Regions from separate parts of the Paenisporosarcina sp. P4_E4_2 genome, predicted to be linked through region 3. Evidence: riboswitches for the same ligand, from Rfam matches in the RefSeq annotation. Region 3 holds a riboswitch; each other region holds the start of a gene.
The links. A riboswitch is a leader RNA that binds a small molecule or an ion and turns the genes downstream of it on or off. The one in region 3 is predicted to bind thiamine pyrophosphate.
Positions count from the first base shown of each region.

Region 1: another riboswitch for thiamine pyrophosphate. It lies ahead of tenA (thiaminase II); the one in region 3 lies ahead of AC1DSB_RS03050 (YkoF family thiamine/hydroxymethylpyrimidine-binding protein).
Region 2: another riboswitch for thiamine pyrophosphate. It lies ahead of tenA (thiaminase II); the one in region 3 lies ahead of AC1DSB_RS03050 (YkoF family thiamine/hydroxymethylpyrimidine-binding protein).

Region 1 is NZ_JBFUJC010000003.1:18,705-23,552, forward strand. It holds gene AC1DSB_RS01485 (erythromycin esterase family protein) at 1-115, shown strand, start outside; gene AC1DSB_RS01490 (AAA family ATPase) at 260-793, shown strand; gene AC1DSB_RS01495 (GNAT family N-acetyltransferase) at 855-1,292, shown strand; TPP riboswitch at 1,412-1,510, shown strand; TPP riboswitch at 1,575-1,671, shown strand; gene tenA (thiaminase II) at 1,740-2,420, shown strand; gene thiM (hydroxyethylthiazole kinase) at 2,410-3,165, shown strand; gene thiD (bifunctional hydroxymethylpyrimidine kinase/phosphomethylpyrimidine kinase) at 3,162-3,986, shown strand; gene thiE (thiamine phosphate synthase) at 3,976-4,614, shown strand.
Region 2 is NZ_JBFUJC010000175.1:2,073-5,567, forward strand. It holds gene tenI (thiazole tautomerase TenI) at 1-40, opposite strand, end outside; gene tenA (thiaminase II) at 367-1,053, opposite strand; TPP riboswitch at 1,184-1,323, opposite strand; gene AC1DSB_RS12395 (ABC transporter permease) at 1,592-2,626, shown strand; gene AC1DSB_RS12400 (ABC transporter ATP-binding protein) at 2,628-3,302, shown strand; gene AC1DSB_RS12405 (YjjG family noncanonical pyrimidine nucleotidase) at 3,471-3,495, opposite strand, start outside.
Region 3 is NZ_JBFUJC010000014.1:14,647-20,241, reverse strand. It holds gene AC1DSB_RS03075 (ABC transporter permease) at 1-671, opposite strand, end outside; gene AC1DSB_RS03070 (ABC transporter ATP-binding protein) at 668-1,570, opposite strand; gene AC1DSB_RS03065 (PLD nuclease N-terminal domain-containing protein) at 1,567-1,767, opposite strand; gene AC1DSB_RS03060 (DUF1648 domain-containing protein) at 1,784-2,890, opposite strand; gene AC1DSB_RS03055 (GntR family transcriptional regulator) at 2,890-3,276, opposite strand; TPP riboswitch at 3,435-3,541, shown strand; gene AC1DSB_RS03050 (YkoF family thiamine/hydroxymethylpyrimidine-binding protein) at 3,645-4,250, shown strand; gene AC1DSB_RS03045 (ECF transporter S component) at 4,252-4,851, shown strand; gene AC1DSB_RS03040 (ABC transporter ATP-binding protein) at 4,844-5,595, shown strand, end outside.

The DNA of each region.
Region 1 (4,848 bases), on a different contig from region 3:
TGAGTTCGAAGCTTACGGGAATTATGTACCTTCAAAAATGGGAAGTCGCTACGACGCTTTCATTTACCTGGACGAAACCAAAGCCCTTACTCCAATTGAGCATGACAACCCATAATCACTCACTAATTGCACCGCATTTGCGGTGTTTTTTTGTTTTCGTTATTTAATTCAACAATGAAATGATGGTAAAATGTAACAATAATTAATGCTTGTAGAAGGATGAAACTAAAGGAAAAGGACTGGTGGACGAATGATTATCATGATAAATGGAGCATTTGGAGTGGGAAAGACCACTGTTTCCAATGAACTACAGAAAGAAATAGAAAATAGTATGATTTTTGATCCGGAAGAAATAGGTACTTTGTTAGGCAAAATTCTCCCAGTAGATGTTATGGCTCTTGAAGCAAAAACAGGAGATTTTCAGGATTTGGAGCTTTGGAAACAATTAACCGTTACCGTAGCTGAGCACTTAATCGTACAGTATAAAGTGAACTTAATTGTTCCAATGACTATTCGGAAAGTAGAATATTTTAATTACATATTTGATGGATTTAAGAAGATAGATGAACAAACAACCCATTTTTGTTTAACAGCAAATCAGGAAACTATTTTCGATAGACTTAGGGAACGTGGGGAGGAAGAAGGGAATTGGTGTTTCCAACAAACATCGAAATGCCTGAAAGCATATAAAGAACATGATTTTGGGGATTACATCAACACGGAGAACGTCCAAATACATACGATTGTTCAAACCCTAAAGGAAAAACTAAAAATAGTAGAAGCTGTTAAATAGATGAAGACTTTTGTGTTACATGGGACATGTGACGGAAACTGATTTTGACGGAGGAATGACGATGGATGATTCAACCCATAAAATCTTAGAACTAACCAAACCAGAACAATTCGAACGTGCATTTCTATTAATGAAACAGTTAAGATTGGATTTGACGATGGAGTCTTTTCAGGAATTGCTCGGACAAATGACAAAAGACGGATATCGACTTTTTGCCTTATTTGCTCAAAATCAAATCGTAGCTTTGGCAGGCGTAAGCTTGAGAACGAATTTTTATAGCGGCCGCCACGTTTATATTTATGATTTAGTTACTMACGTCTCTAAACGTTCGCTTGGATATGGAGAGACATTGTTGGAGTTCATACATGAGTGGGCTAAAGAAAATGGTGCCGAATATGTAGCACTGGAATCGGGAATCCAAAGAACCGATGCTCATAGGTTCAATGAAGACAGAATGGATTATGATAAATGGTGTTTTTCGTTCAGAAAAAAATTGTAAACGATGATGAAATGAGCTCTTTGAAGGAGTTGAAGGTTTTTTTCATTCATGATGGAAACTGAAATTACTCACCACGATTCTTGAGATTTCCTGATAGTGTGCTAGTATGTAAGTAATTAAAATAGTTGCGGGGGGACGCATTGGCGTTGAGAAGGTTAAAACCTGACCCTTTGAACCTGTTCGTTAAGACGAACGTAGGGAGCAAAGTACATAGCGGTTTAACGCTTTTGTTTTGTACTGTAGCTCTCCATTATGGAGGGCTTTTTTGTTTCTAATTCAATATTTTAATTGCGGGGGGACTTTTTAGTTGAGAAGGTTAAAACCTGACCCTTGGAACCTGACAGTTAACACTGACGTAGGGAGCAATGTTTCATCAGAAACGCTCTTTTGTCATACGCAAAAGGGCGTTTTTTGCACTTGCGTCCATCCAAAGAAGGAGGACTAGTAATGACATTTTGTGAAGAAGTACGAAAAGAAACGGATCTTTATTGGCAAGGCAGTTTTGATCACCCCTTTGTAATGGGACTGGTGGACGGGACATTGCCACTTGAGAAATTTGCGTATTACATGATGCAGGACGCCTATTATTTAAAGCACTACACAAAGGTGCTGGCGATTGCCGCTACGAAGGCAGAAACGAATGAAGACATAGCATTCTTTTTAGAATCTGCCCGCTACATCAATGAAGCCGAGCTTGAGTTGCACCGAACTGTTTTCAAAGAGCTCGGTATTACGGAGGAAATGGAAGCACACTTTGAACCTGCTCCGGCTGCCTACAACTACGTATCGCATATGTACAATGCAGCTCATAACGGGGATGTGGCAGAAGCGTTTGCCGCCATGTTCCCTTGTCCATGGCTCTATCAGGAAATCGGGGAGAAGTATAAAGACGCTAAACCAGGTGTCAAAGTTTATGAAGATTGGATTGCCGTGTATAGTGCACCAGGTTACAAAGAAAAAATCGAGCATCAAATGCAAATGATGAATCGATATGCAGAGGCAAATCCGAATAAGAGAAATGTGCTGAAAAGTCATTTTGCTAAGAGCTGCTATTACGAGTGGAAATTCTGGGAAATGCCTTGGACACTTGAGAACTGGGAAAACGAGGTGAAAGTCTATGCCTATTGAACAAATACGTAAAAAAAAGCCTCTCGTTCACTGCATGACAAACTATGTCGTGGCGAACTTTACCGCGAATGGGTTGCTAGCAATCGGTGCGTCACCGGTCATGGCGGATGAAATATCAGAAGTAGAAGAAATGGTTTTCATTTCCTCGGCTCTATTAATTAATATCGGCACAATCAATACACGAACGCAAGAAGCGATGCTTCTAGCTGGTAAAAAAGCGAATGAACTTGGTACACCCGTTGTTTTGGATCCAGTAGGCGTAGGAGCTACATCATTTCGCAAAAGGGTAGTTAAGGAGTTGCTGGAACAAGTTCGGTTTAATTTAATAAGATGTAATGCAGGTGAACTGGCTGCAATCGCTGGTGTTTCGTGGCAGTCAAAAGGAGTGGACAGTGGAGAAGGCGACATGGACATCGCGGACGTTGCCAAGCAAGTAGCGAAGGATTGGAATTGTATAGTAGCTGTGACTGGCGCTTCGGATTATATTACCGATGGAAACAAAGAATTTTGGATAACTGGCGGGCATGAACGAATGACAGAGGTAACCGGTACTGGGTGTTTGTTGAGTGCAATTTGCACGGCGGCTTTAAGTTTGGATGGAGAGGCCCTCCTCAACTTACTCGATCTCCTGCAAGCTTATAAACAAATATCCGAGCAAGCATCGTCTCAGGCACAACTTCCTGGCTCTTTCCAGACTGAAGTACTAAATGCTTTGCATCTCTTTTCCAAAGGTGATGGAAAATGAACATTGTCATGACGATAGCAGGCTCGGATAGTGGGGGCGGAGCCGGTATACAAGCCGATTTGAAAACATTTCAGGAACTTGGCGTATTTGGTACGTCCGCGATTACAGCACTGACTGCTCAAAATACGCTGGGTGTAGAAGGGATCTTTCCAACATCACCCGATTTCGTGGCACAACAAATAGATGTTGTCTTTAAGGATATGCCCATCCAAGCAGTCAAAACAGGCATGCTCTTTTCAACAGAAATCATTGAAGAAGTAGCAAATAATTTGCGAGAAAAAAATGTACAGCTTGTCGTTGATCCTGTGATGATTGCCAAAGGAGGCGCAAACCTTTTGCAGAATCAAGCCGTGGAAACTTTACGGACCAACCTATTGCCTCTTGCAACAGTATTAACCCCAAATATTCCAGAAGCCGAGGTGCTGGCTGGTTTGGAAATCCAATCGGAGTCAGATATGCACAAAGCAGCCAAGGCGATTTTAGGAATGGGTGTCAATTGCGTGGTCATGAAGGGCGGTCATCTAGAAGAACGAGATACGGCAACTGATACAGTCTTTATGGCCGATGGGACTAGCTTTAAAATGGTTACCCCTCGTATCAACACCAAGCATACACATGGAACGGGCTGTACGTTTTCTGCCGCATTAACTGCATTTTTGGGACAAGGAATTCCTTTGAAGGAAGCTTTGATTGAAGCGAAAAAATTTGTCCAGCTGGCTCTCGAGAATCCTCTTGGTATCGGCCATGGACATGGACCGACCAACCATTTCGCTTATAAGCAATTAAAAGCAATTTGTGAGGTGACCATCATTGAACCGTAAAGATTTGGCAGTATACCTCATAATGGGTACACCCAATTGTGTTGAAGATCCCTTGGTTGTTTTAAAGGATGCGTTGGAGGCTGGCGTAACAATGTTTCAGTTGAGAGAAAAAGGTGATGGGGCATTGAAAGGGGATGAACTGGAAGAGTTTGCACGGCAATGTCAGGAAATATGCAAATCTTACAAGGTACCATTCATTATCAATGACGATGTGGAATTAGCGATAAAATTGCATGCAGATGGGGTGCATGTAGGGCAGGATGACATCGCCCTTACGGATATAAGAGAAAAGTTCACAGGACAAATCGTAGGAGTTTCCGTGCATACCCAACAAGAGCTCGAAGGTGCCATCAAAGGTGGCGCGGATTATGTTGGGATTGGTCCGATATATGAAACAAGGTCGAAATCTGATGCAATGGCTCCTGCAGGTCTCACTTTCTTGCGACAAGCCCGAAGTTTACATCTCGATTACCCAATCGTCGCTATTGGAGGAATCACAGCTGAAAATGCACACGAACCGCTACAGGCTGGTGCCGACGGTGTGGCGATCATTTCAGCGATTTGTCAATGTCAGGACCGTCATGCAACAGTTTCCTCGATATTAAGTAAAGATGGAATTAGGAGATAATTGGTTAGTTGCCCCAATAACGGGGAAAGTTGCCCCAATAACACCAAAAGTTGCCCCAATAGCTCGAAAAGTTGCCCCAATACATCAAATGAAGACATGAATGAAGCCTTCCCAACCTAGCGGGGAAGGCTTTTCACTTCTTTTAATACGCTTTTGCTCAACAAAGTCATTGTCGAATTAAGTTCTAATTTGCGTTCTTTCTTATTACAGTGTAAGACAACGACTTGAAAAAAG
Region 2 (3,495 bases), on a different contig from region 3:
GTCTTCCAGTTGATATGACATGTAGTTTTGCATGATCCATACTCTTTATCCCCTTTCGAAAAGCCTAAAGTTGATTGACTTATAAACTAATGTAAATTAAATTAGAAAAACACAGTTTGCACCCACAATGGTGCAGGCTGATGTCTTTTCTTATACTGATATCCAAAATATTTTAATAGCTATCAGTGCTAAAAAACACAGTTTGCACCTACAATGGGGCAAGCTGATGTCTTTTCTTATACTGACATCCGAAAACTTCCACTCTCTTATCAGTGTAGAAAAACCACACTTGCGCTTAGAGTGGTTTGTTGTGATATGCATAAAACATAACTAACATTTCCTCTTCCCTACGCCAGCTACAATTTACTACGTGAAACTTACTACTTCTTTTTGAGCTGGCCATTTTTCTAATGTATGGGCCATTTCCCAAAATGAATATTCGTATTGGCTACTAATGATAAAATGTTCTTTCATCCGTTCGCGGTCCTCAGCAGTTACTGTTTCAGCAAGCTTGTCTAGTCTATTAATTTGTTCCTCGACTTTCGCTCTAAACCATTCACCACCATATGCAGAAATCCATTCTTGGTAAATCGGTTCTTCAGGAGTACACGACTGAAGTCTCTCGCCTATTTCAAAATAAAGCCAATAACAAGGTAATATGGCTGCGATAATATCGCCTAAATGTCCGTGATATGCTGCACGATACAAATGGGATGTGTAAGCATACGCAGTAGGCGAAGGCTTGAAATTTGCTTGTTCTTCTTCTGTTATTCCTAGTCGACGCGAAAAATTCTTATGCAGCGATAATTCCGCTTCATAGGTGGCTTGTGCATGAGCTGCCATTTTACTCGTTGTTTCAAAATCATTAGCTCTTGCTGCACCCAAAGCTTGAACCTTTGCAAAGTGGGACAAGTAATATGCATCCTGCATAACGTAATAACGGAAACACTCTAAAGACAATGTCCCATCCCCAATTCCTGTAACGAACGGATGATGAAAGCTTGCTTCCCAAATGTGATCTGATTCTTCTCTTAAAAGCTTTGAAAATGTCATAAAACAACCTCCAAAAAAGTTTTTCTCAACTGAATCGAATCACTTCCGCCAAATTTAGGGCAAATAAAAAACCACTCTCTTAACAAACATAAGAAAGTGGTTGTATTGGAAAAATAGTAAAAAAACATACTGCTCCGCAACTCCACTTCCCTACGCTGGTATAAACCAGATCAGGTTCTAAGGGTCTTAAAGCATTACTTTAATCTCAACCTTTATTTAATGAATAAATGATTTCCATTTATCAATTGCAAGGTCCCCCTAGTGGAAGATGTTACTATTCAGTTGTACATGAACATCATAACACGAATTAATTACTTATCAATCCAAAGATAAATGTAATGCATTTTTCTGGTAAACATGATAGCCAGTTGTTGAGTATACATGCACAAGTCACCACAGTAACGATCCAGATAAATCCCTCTGTATCCCGAAAAGAAAAAGTATTCGACAGTCGTTTTACGATGTAATCTTCAGTTCATATTCCGTTCACTTAACACGAATATACTCTAGTTATCATAAAAAAACGGAGGCGTAAAAGATGAATATTGCATGGAAAGAAATTAGGAAGAGTAAAGCAAAATTTATCATTTTAGGATCAATTATATTTCTTGTTAGTTTTTTAACGTTTATCATTTCTGGATTATCGAATGGTTTATCTCAAGATAATGCGGCTTTAATAAAAGATCTGCCGAATGGTCAATTTTATATGAATGAAGAAGCAAATGAAACCTATAATCTTTCGAAAATAGATGAAAAATTACAAGACAAAGCAATAAATAACCAGAAGGATGCAGCGGCACTTTCAATTCAGATGGGCTTTGTGAACGATGCAGACGACAAACAACATAGCGTTGCCTTTGTTACTTCAACTGATTCGAAGTTARTTGAAAAAGTTGGAGAAGGAGAAATCATATTAGATCGTTCATTAGAAGAAGACGGCATAAATGTCGGGGATACCATAACAAACAATCAGTTTAGCGGTGAGTTTAAAGTAAAAGGCTTTGTCGATCAAAAGAAATATAGCCACGCACCTGTTGCTTATATCAATATGGAAAACTACAAAGAAATCTACGGTGTGGAAGATATGCAATTGGTATTTGTACCTGGAAATGATAAGGAACAAGCAATTGACGGATTACAATCATTTTCAAATAAAGAATTTCTCAATACGATTCCAAGTTATAGCGCAGAACAGATGTCGCTCAATATGATTGTATGGTTTTTAGTCGTCATCAGCGGGATGTTGTTCGCGATATTCTTCTACATGATGAACGTTCAAAAAATTGGATTATACGGGATTTTGAAAGCGCTTGGGGTTAAAACAAGTCAATTATTTGGGATGATGTGGTCGCAGATGCTATTTATTACCGCAATTGCACTAACATTGTCAGTTGCATTGAGCCAAGCTTTCACAATGATTGCACCTGAAGGAATGCCTTTTAGTTTAACCATTCAAACAACGGTTCAATTATCACTCATATTCGTGTTCATCGGATTTATTGGCGCTACGCTATCGGGTATCCAAATTAAAAAAGTCGAGCCACTACAAGCGATTCAACAAGGAGAGGTTTAATATGACTGTATTCACAATTGATGATGTCAAAAAAACGTTTAAAAACGGGGAAGTAGAAGAGCAAGTATTAAAAGGAATCAATCTTTCTCTTCAACAAGGGGAAATAACAGCTTTAGTAGGAGCATCTGGTTCTGGGAAAAGTACGATACTTACAATAGCCGCCGGTCTTCAACGCGCAACGCATGGTCAGGTTCTATTCGATGGGAAAGATTTGTCTAAGATGAGTCAGGAGCAAATTCGAAAAATCCGGGCAAGTGAGTTCGGATTTGTCTTTCAATCCTCTCATCTTGTTCCTTTTCTCACTGTAGAAGAACAACTTATGCTGATGCTCGACGTTTCGGAAACAAAGATGAAAAAAAAGAAACAAAAAGAGGAAGTTGCACAAATACTTAAATTGGTTGATATGGAACACCGTAAGGATTCCTACCCTGCTTCATTGTCAGGTGGGGAAAAACAACGGGTGGCAATTGCACGCGCAATCATCCACAAACCTAAAATGCTTTTTGCGGATGAGCCCACTGCGAGTTTAGATTCGAAAAGATCGAAAGATGTGATGACGTTAATCAGAGAATTAACTAAAACGTTGAATATTACCACGTTAATGGTGACTCACGATGAAGAAATGCTTTCATATGCAGACCACATTATCTCAATGAAAGACGGCTTAATTCTTTGAAATCCACTTCTGCTTTTCAAGCTATGTTGAATCAATGAATCAATTAAAAGGAAAAAGGGTATCCCATAAGCACTCGGGATACCCTTTTTCCTTTTAGCAAACTATAATGAACAATATTGTTTTCAATGTAAAGACACCAAAGTAGAGATGACCAACACTGTCATTTTTTTATTCTATCAAAACCTTATCCTTC
Region 3 (5,595 bases):
GGTGAACCTGTCAACCACTGCGTTGCATAAATAGACAGCTTCCAAGGCGATATGGTCCAGTACGCTCCAAGTAAAGAGTCTACAATCTGAACAAGTAAGACCAGCAATAATGATACACCTGCAGCGCCACCTGTAGGTAACCACGCACTCATAGCCAAAACGATTGTCACGACAAATAAAATCCATACACTATAAGTGCCTGCAAAAGCTAAGAAATCAGCTGCTTCGATTTTGCCGAATAACAACCCTGTGTAATACCAGCTCGTCAACAATCCTAGCCATACGCTCACTAGCGCAATGAAGCCTACAACTTTCCATTTGCTCAAAAAGTAATTTATATAAGAAATCGGTCGTACGTAAATAAGCGTTCCTGTTCCATTTTTACGCTCGCGGGAAATGGTACCCATGAATGCCAATACTAATACGAGCATGCCGATGAATTGGTATTGCCCCATTGTCGCCATGATGACTTGAGCGGGCGTGAAATCCGGCATTGGGAAGACGGAGCCTTCAGGCATATTCCCTACCGCGTCAAGTATTTGCGGCAAATAGTAACTTGTCAGCGGCTCGGACAATCCGAAGAAAATAAAGACTAGAGGTACCCATAAAAATTTATAGTTGCGTGTATTTTCACGCCACTCTTTTTGAAAAAGTACGATTAATTCCCTCATGCCTGCCCCGCCACCTTCATAAAGATTTCTTCTAAGTTCGCTGTTTGTCGCTCCGCTTTCTGGACATCCAGTCCACTTTCCGCCAACGACTTCAACACTTCCGCCATTGTCGGCAAACCTTGAGTTATGTGAATGGTACCGCAAGTGCCTTCTACTTGTACTTTCCATGGAGCACTTTCTGAATAAATGAGGGCATCTTCTGCTCGGCCAAATTCCAAGCGGTATCTTGGTTGATCATATTTTGCACGCACATCGCCAATCGAACCTTGTTCGACCAATTGTCCTTTTCGTAAAAACAACAATTGATCCGTCATTTCTTCCGCATCATTTAAAATGTGTGTCGAGTACAAAATGGTCATGTCTTGTTGCAAGCTTTTCAATAGATTCATAATCTCGCGTCTTCCAACGGGATCCAGCGCAGATACGGGTTCATCCAATAATAAGAGCTTTGGTTTATGAACAATGGCCTGTGCTAATCCAAGACGTTGTTTCATTCCGCCAGAGAAAGTGCCCGTTTTTTTCCGTAGTGCGTCTCCAAGTCCTACGAACTCCAGTGTTTTTTGTGCTTCAAGCTTGGCAGACCGTGAGTCCATCCCACTTAATTTCGCCGCCATTTCAGTAAATTCCAGTGCTGTCAGCCACGAAAAGAATTGTGGATATTGAGGCAGGAAACCAATATGTTTTCTTACGTCCGCATGTTTTTCCCCATTCAGTGAAATGGTACCGGATGTTGGTTGTAATAACCCACCAAGCATGGATAAAGTCGTCGTTTTACCGGCTCCATTTGGTCCGATTAATGCCGTAGATGTGCCTTCTCCCAGCGCAAAAGTCACATCATTTACAGCTCGCTCTGAGCCGTATATTTTCATTAAATGGTTAGCTTCTAAGATTGTCGTCATGCTTGTTTTCTCCCTGCAATAAAGTATGTAATAGGTCCAAAAATACTAATGAAAATAATAACCAGTACCCAGACCCATTTAGGTCCGTTTGTTTGATGTATTTTTGCTAAATCGATGAGTGCAACTACCAGTAAAATAAATTGAATGATAAATATCGGTGTGATAATACCCCAAGGCACCCCTTGTAATTCCTCCATTTTCTCCCACTCCTCTTTATTGCAATGTTAAAACGAACACGATACTTCCTATTAGTAATAGTAAGGAAATCCAACTGGTTTTGTGACCGAAATTGATGGTCCAGCCAATCCCAAAACGTTTTTCCACCATTATGCTCGGATCGTTCTTATTCACATAAAACATTCCGAATTTCCAGTATCGATCGTCATCTTGATCGATTACCCCTTCTAGACTTTCATCCGGGTGTGATACGACTATTCTGGTGCCACTTTGCCCTACTTTAATAGCGTAAAATAGGACGGAACCTAAAATAATGACCAAGAAAGCGATGGTGGAAGCAAGTGTTACTGAAGTTGACATGGTTTCAGGAAAAATAATGGTCAGCTGTAAGTACCCCATCAACAACGTCATCGAAATGGTCACGACAAACAATAACCAACTTGTATATTTACGGAAAGCGAGTTGTTGTTCTCGGGAACGTTTTTTATTTTTTACCTGAATTTTTGCGCCTGATTGCTTCATGGCCCCATTGAAAAAAAGCAACATGCCTTGAAGCACGAGTGTCAGGAATGGCAACGAACTAACTGAAAGCCAACTTTTTTCAGTAAATGCATCCGCTTCCCCATTCGGACCCCAGTGCGTCGGAAGCTGGTCAGGTATCAAATCATATTGGGTTAATCCATAAACACTTAGACTGACGGTCAAAAGCATCGGCAAGATAAAATACATGTTGGGCAACAGTTTCAGTTGCTCACGAAACTGCAGGTCTACCACTTTCCGCTCAACTTGACCTGCTGTCCATTTTTCATCTTTCTTCCAGTTAGCTAATGCAATATGATTTTTTGCATATAACCCCATCGGCAGAACCAATGCACCTATTTGTGCAGCTAATCCCCAAAATACAATTTGTTGCTCCTGTGGACGGACGATTAACACCCCGCCAATGAATAGGACTAGAACAACCACACCACATAGCAAAACCAATTGTGTGTAGCGATTTTTCATCTTCATAAGACGCGGGTCTTTTAAGTGCGTATCCGGGATATACACGCCAAACGCTTCACTTTCCTTCAGAAACTTCGGTAAAAAGGCTTGAATGGCAATGTTGAACATTAATAGGACGATAAAAATGATTGCTGACATTACTTAACCTCCTTCAAATCCAAAATAATTTCTTTCACCAGTAACTCAATGTCCTCTTTAGACAACTGAAGACAAAGTGCTTCTGCTATGATTGGGCGTAATTCTTTACTCAGTCGTTGGCGATCGGAAGCTGATGCTTTCCGTACACCTTTTTCATGAATGAATACACCTTTCTTCGGTACAATCTGAATAAATTCCTTCTCTTCCAAGTAGTGATAAGCTTTATTTACCGTATGCATGTTCATGCCGAGATCAGCTGCAAATGAGCGTACAGATGGCAAGGAATCTCCAGGTTTCAAAGACCCCTTTGCTACCCCTTCAATAATTTGCTGAGCCAATTGCAAGTAAATCGGTACGGTCGATTCCGGTTCAATCTCAATAAACATATGCGACCTCCCTTTGTTCTATTCTTAGTAGAACAGTCTTGTTATATACAATATAGAACAGAATTTGCTGATTGGCAAGTATTGATATTCACTTTATTTACAATCCTTTTTTCATGCGTTACAATGAAGCCGTTCTTGAATATATAAAACTGCATACGAATTTGCACTAGGGGTGCTATAGTTTGGCTGAGATGAGAGCATTTGCTCCGATCCCTTAACACTCGATCCAGGTAATACTGGCGTGAGGAAGTGCGGTGACCTTTGCCCAACTTTTTTTCTTTTTGCGCAAACCAGCTGCATTCCAAGTCGAATGCAGCTTTTTTATGTTCAATAATAGGTGCCTGGCACTAAAAAAGGAGGAAAAAGAGATGTCGAATGAGTTTAGTTGTGGGATTAGTCCAATCGTTGGCTTACGGTTTTCGATTCACCCGATGGCGGACAATTTTATTGAAATTATTAAAGGGGCTTTGCGTGAAGCAGATACCTCAAATGTATGGATGCATACCGACGACGTCAGTACGGTGATGCGTGGGAAGCAAATGCATGTATTCGATACAGCGAGAGCCATCGTATTGTATGCAGCAAAAACGGGTGCCCATGTCGCCTTTAACGGAACCTTTTCGATTGGCTGCCCAGGGGATTCTGCAGGCGATGTTTATCTGGAAAAAGATGATGTTCTGTTAAACCATCCTCAAATTCGCGAAATCAAACAATATGTATCATCACAATTTGCTCTGTATCCGATGAATAACCCCGATTATATGTCGGTTATTTATCAGGAAGTGGCACGTGCAAAAGAATATGGGGTGTTCAATGATTCCATGCATTATGCAAGTGGACTTCATGGGGATATTCACGATGTATTTGCATTCCTTGAAGATTCTTTTACACACGCTCGATCGGAACAACATAAACATTTGGTCATGACTGTTAACATGAGCATCAACAGCCCTTCTCACAAAGGAGATGCGTAATATGTTGAAGTCCTGGAAACTGAAAGAAGTTGTGTTGCTATCCGTTTTTGCAGTTGTCTTTGCCGTCGTTTATTTGCTGTTTGTTCAAGTAGGAAACATTTGGGCTGGAGTGATTGGACCTATTGCATACGAGTGGATCTTTGGGATTTGGTTTATTGTGTCGATCATTTGTGCATACATCATCCGCAAACCGGGTGCCGCTCTTTTGTCTGAAACCATGGCAGCGACTATTGAAGTGATGATCGGTAATGCGGTGGGACCACGTTTGATTTTATCTGGACTAGTCCAGGGGCTTGGTGCAGAAGCTGCTTTTGCCGCGACAGGTTACAAACGCTATGACTGGTGGGTGCTTTGTTTAGCGGGGATTGGTTCTGCAGTCTTCAGTTTTGCCTATGGCTTCTTTGTATCTGGTTACGCAGCGCTTGACCCTTCACTGCTTCTCTTGATGTTCACACTTCGAGTGATGAGTGGTGCCATCATCGCTGGTTTAGGCGGAAAGTATGTATCCGATGGTTTACTGGCAACAGGGGCTCTCCGTGGATATTCGATTTCTCGCAATACATCAAAGAAACACAAGCTGAAGGGTGAGTCCATTGGGTAAAGCTTTCACGAATGAATCACCAAGTGGCATCTCACAAGTGATTGACTTCAGAGGAGTCACGTTTCAATTTCCAGAAGATGACTCGCCAGTTTTTACAAACATTTCATTTTCGATAGATGCTGGCGAACGTGTCGTCTTATATGGTCCGAGTGGCTGCGGGAAAAGTAGTTTACTGTATTTAATGAACCGTTTGTACCCTGCCAATTGTGACGGAGAGCTAAGTGGTTCGGTTGTCCTCTTTAATAAAGACACCAGTAGTTATGTCGCTGGGGAAATTAATCGGAGAATCGCTACCGTCTTCCAAGATCCGGATACACAATTTTGTATGCCTACAGTTGAACAAGAAATGGCTTTTACGTTAGAAAATCTGTACGTCAATCGGGCAGAAATGGAACAGCGAATCACATCAACACTTACCCTAACCGGTCTTTCTGAAATCCGGCATGCAATGATTCAAACGCTTTCCGGAGGAATGAAACAACGACTTGCAACCGCTTGTGCATTGTTAATAGAACCGCAAGTGCTGTTGCTCGACGAGCCGCTTGCTCATTTAGACCCTCTGACCGCACAACAATATGTGGAGTGGTTGGATGCATTGCAATTATCCAATGGATTCACGATCGTGGCGGTTGAACACCGTCTCGATTTGTGGGGTTCATTTTTCGACCGTGCCCTTCTCGTCACATCATCCGGGGATTTCCATGTCGAAAAGCATCCGACGAGATTTCCAATTCGTTTTCCTTC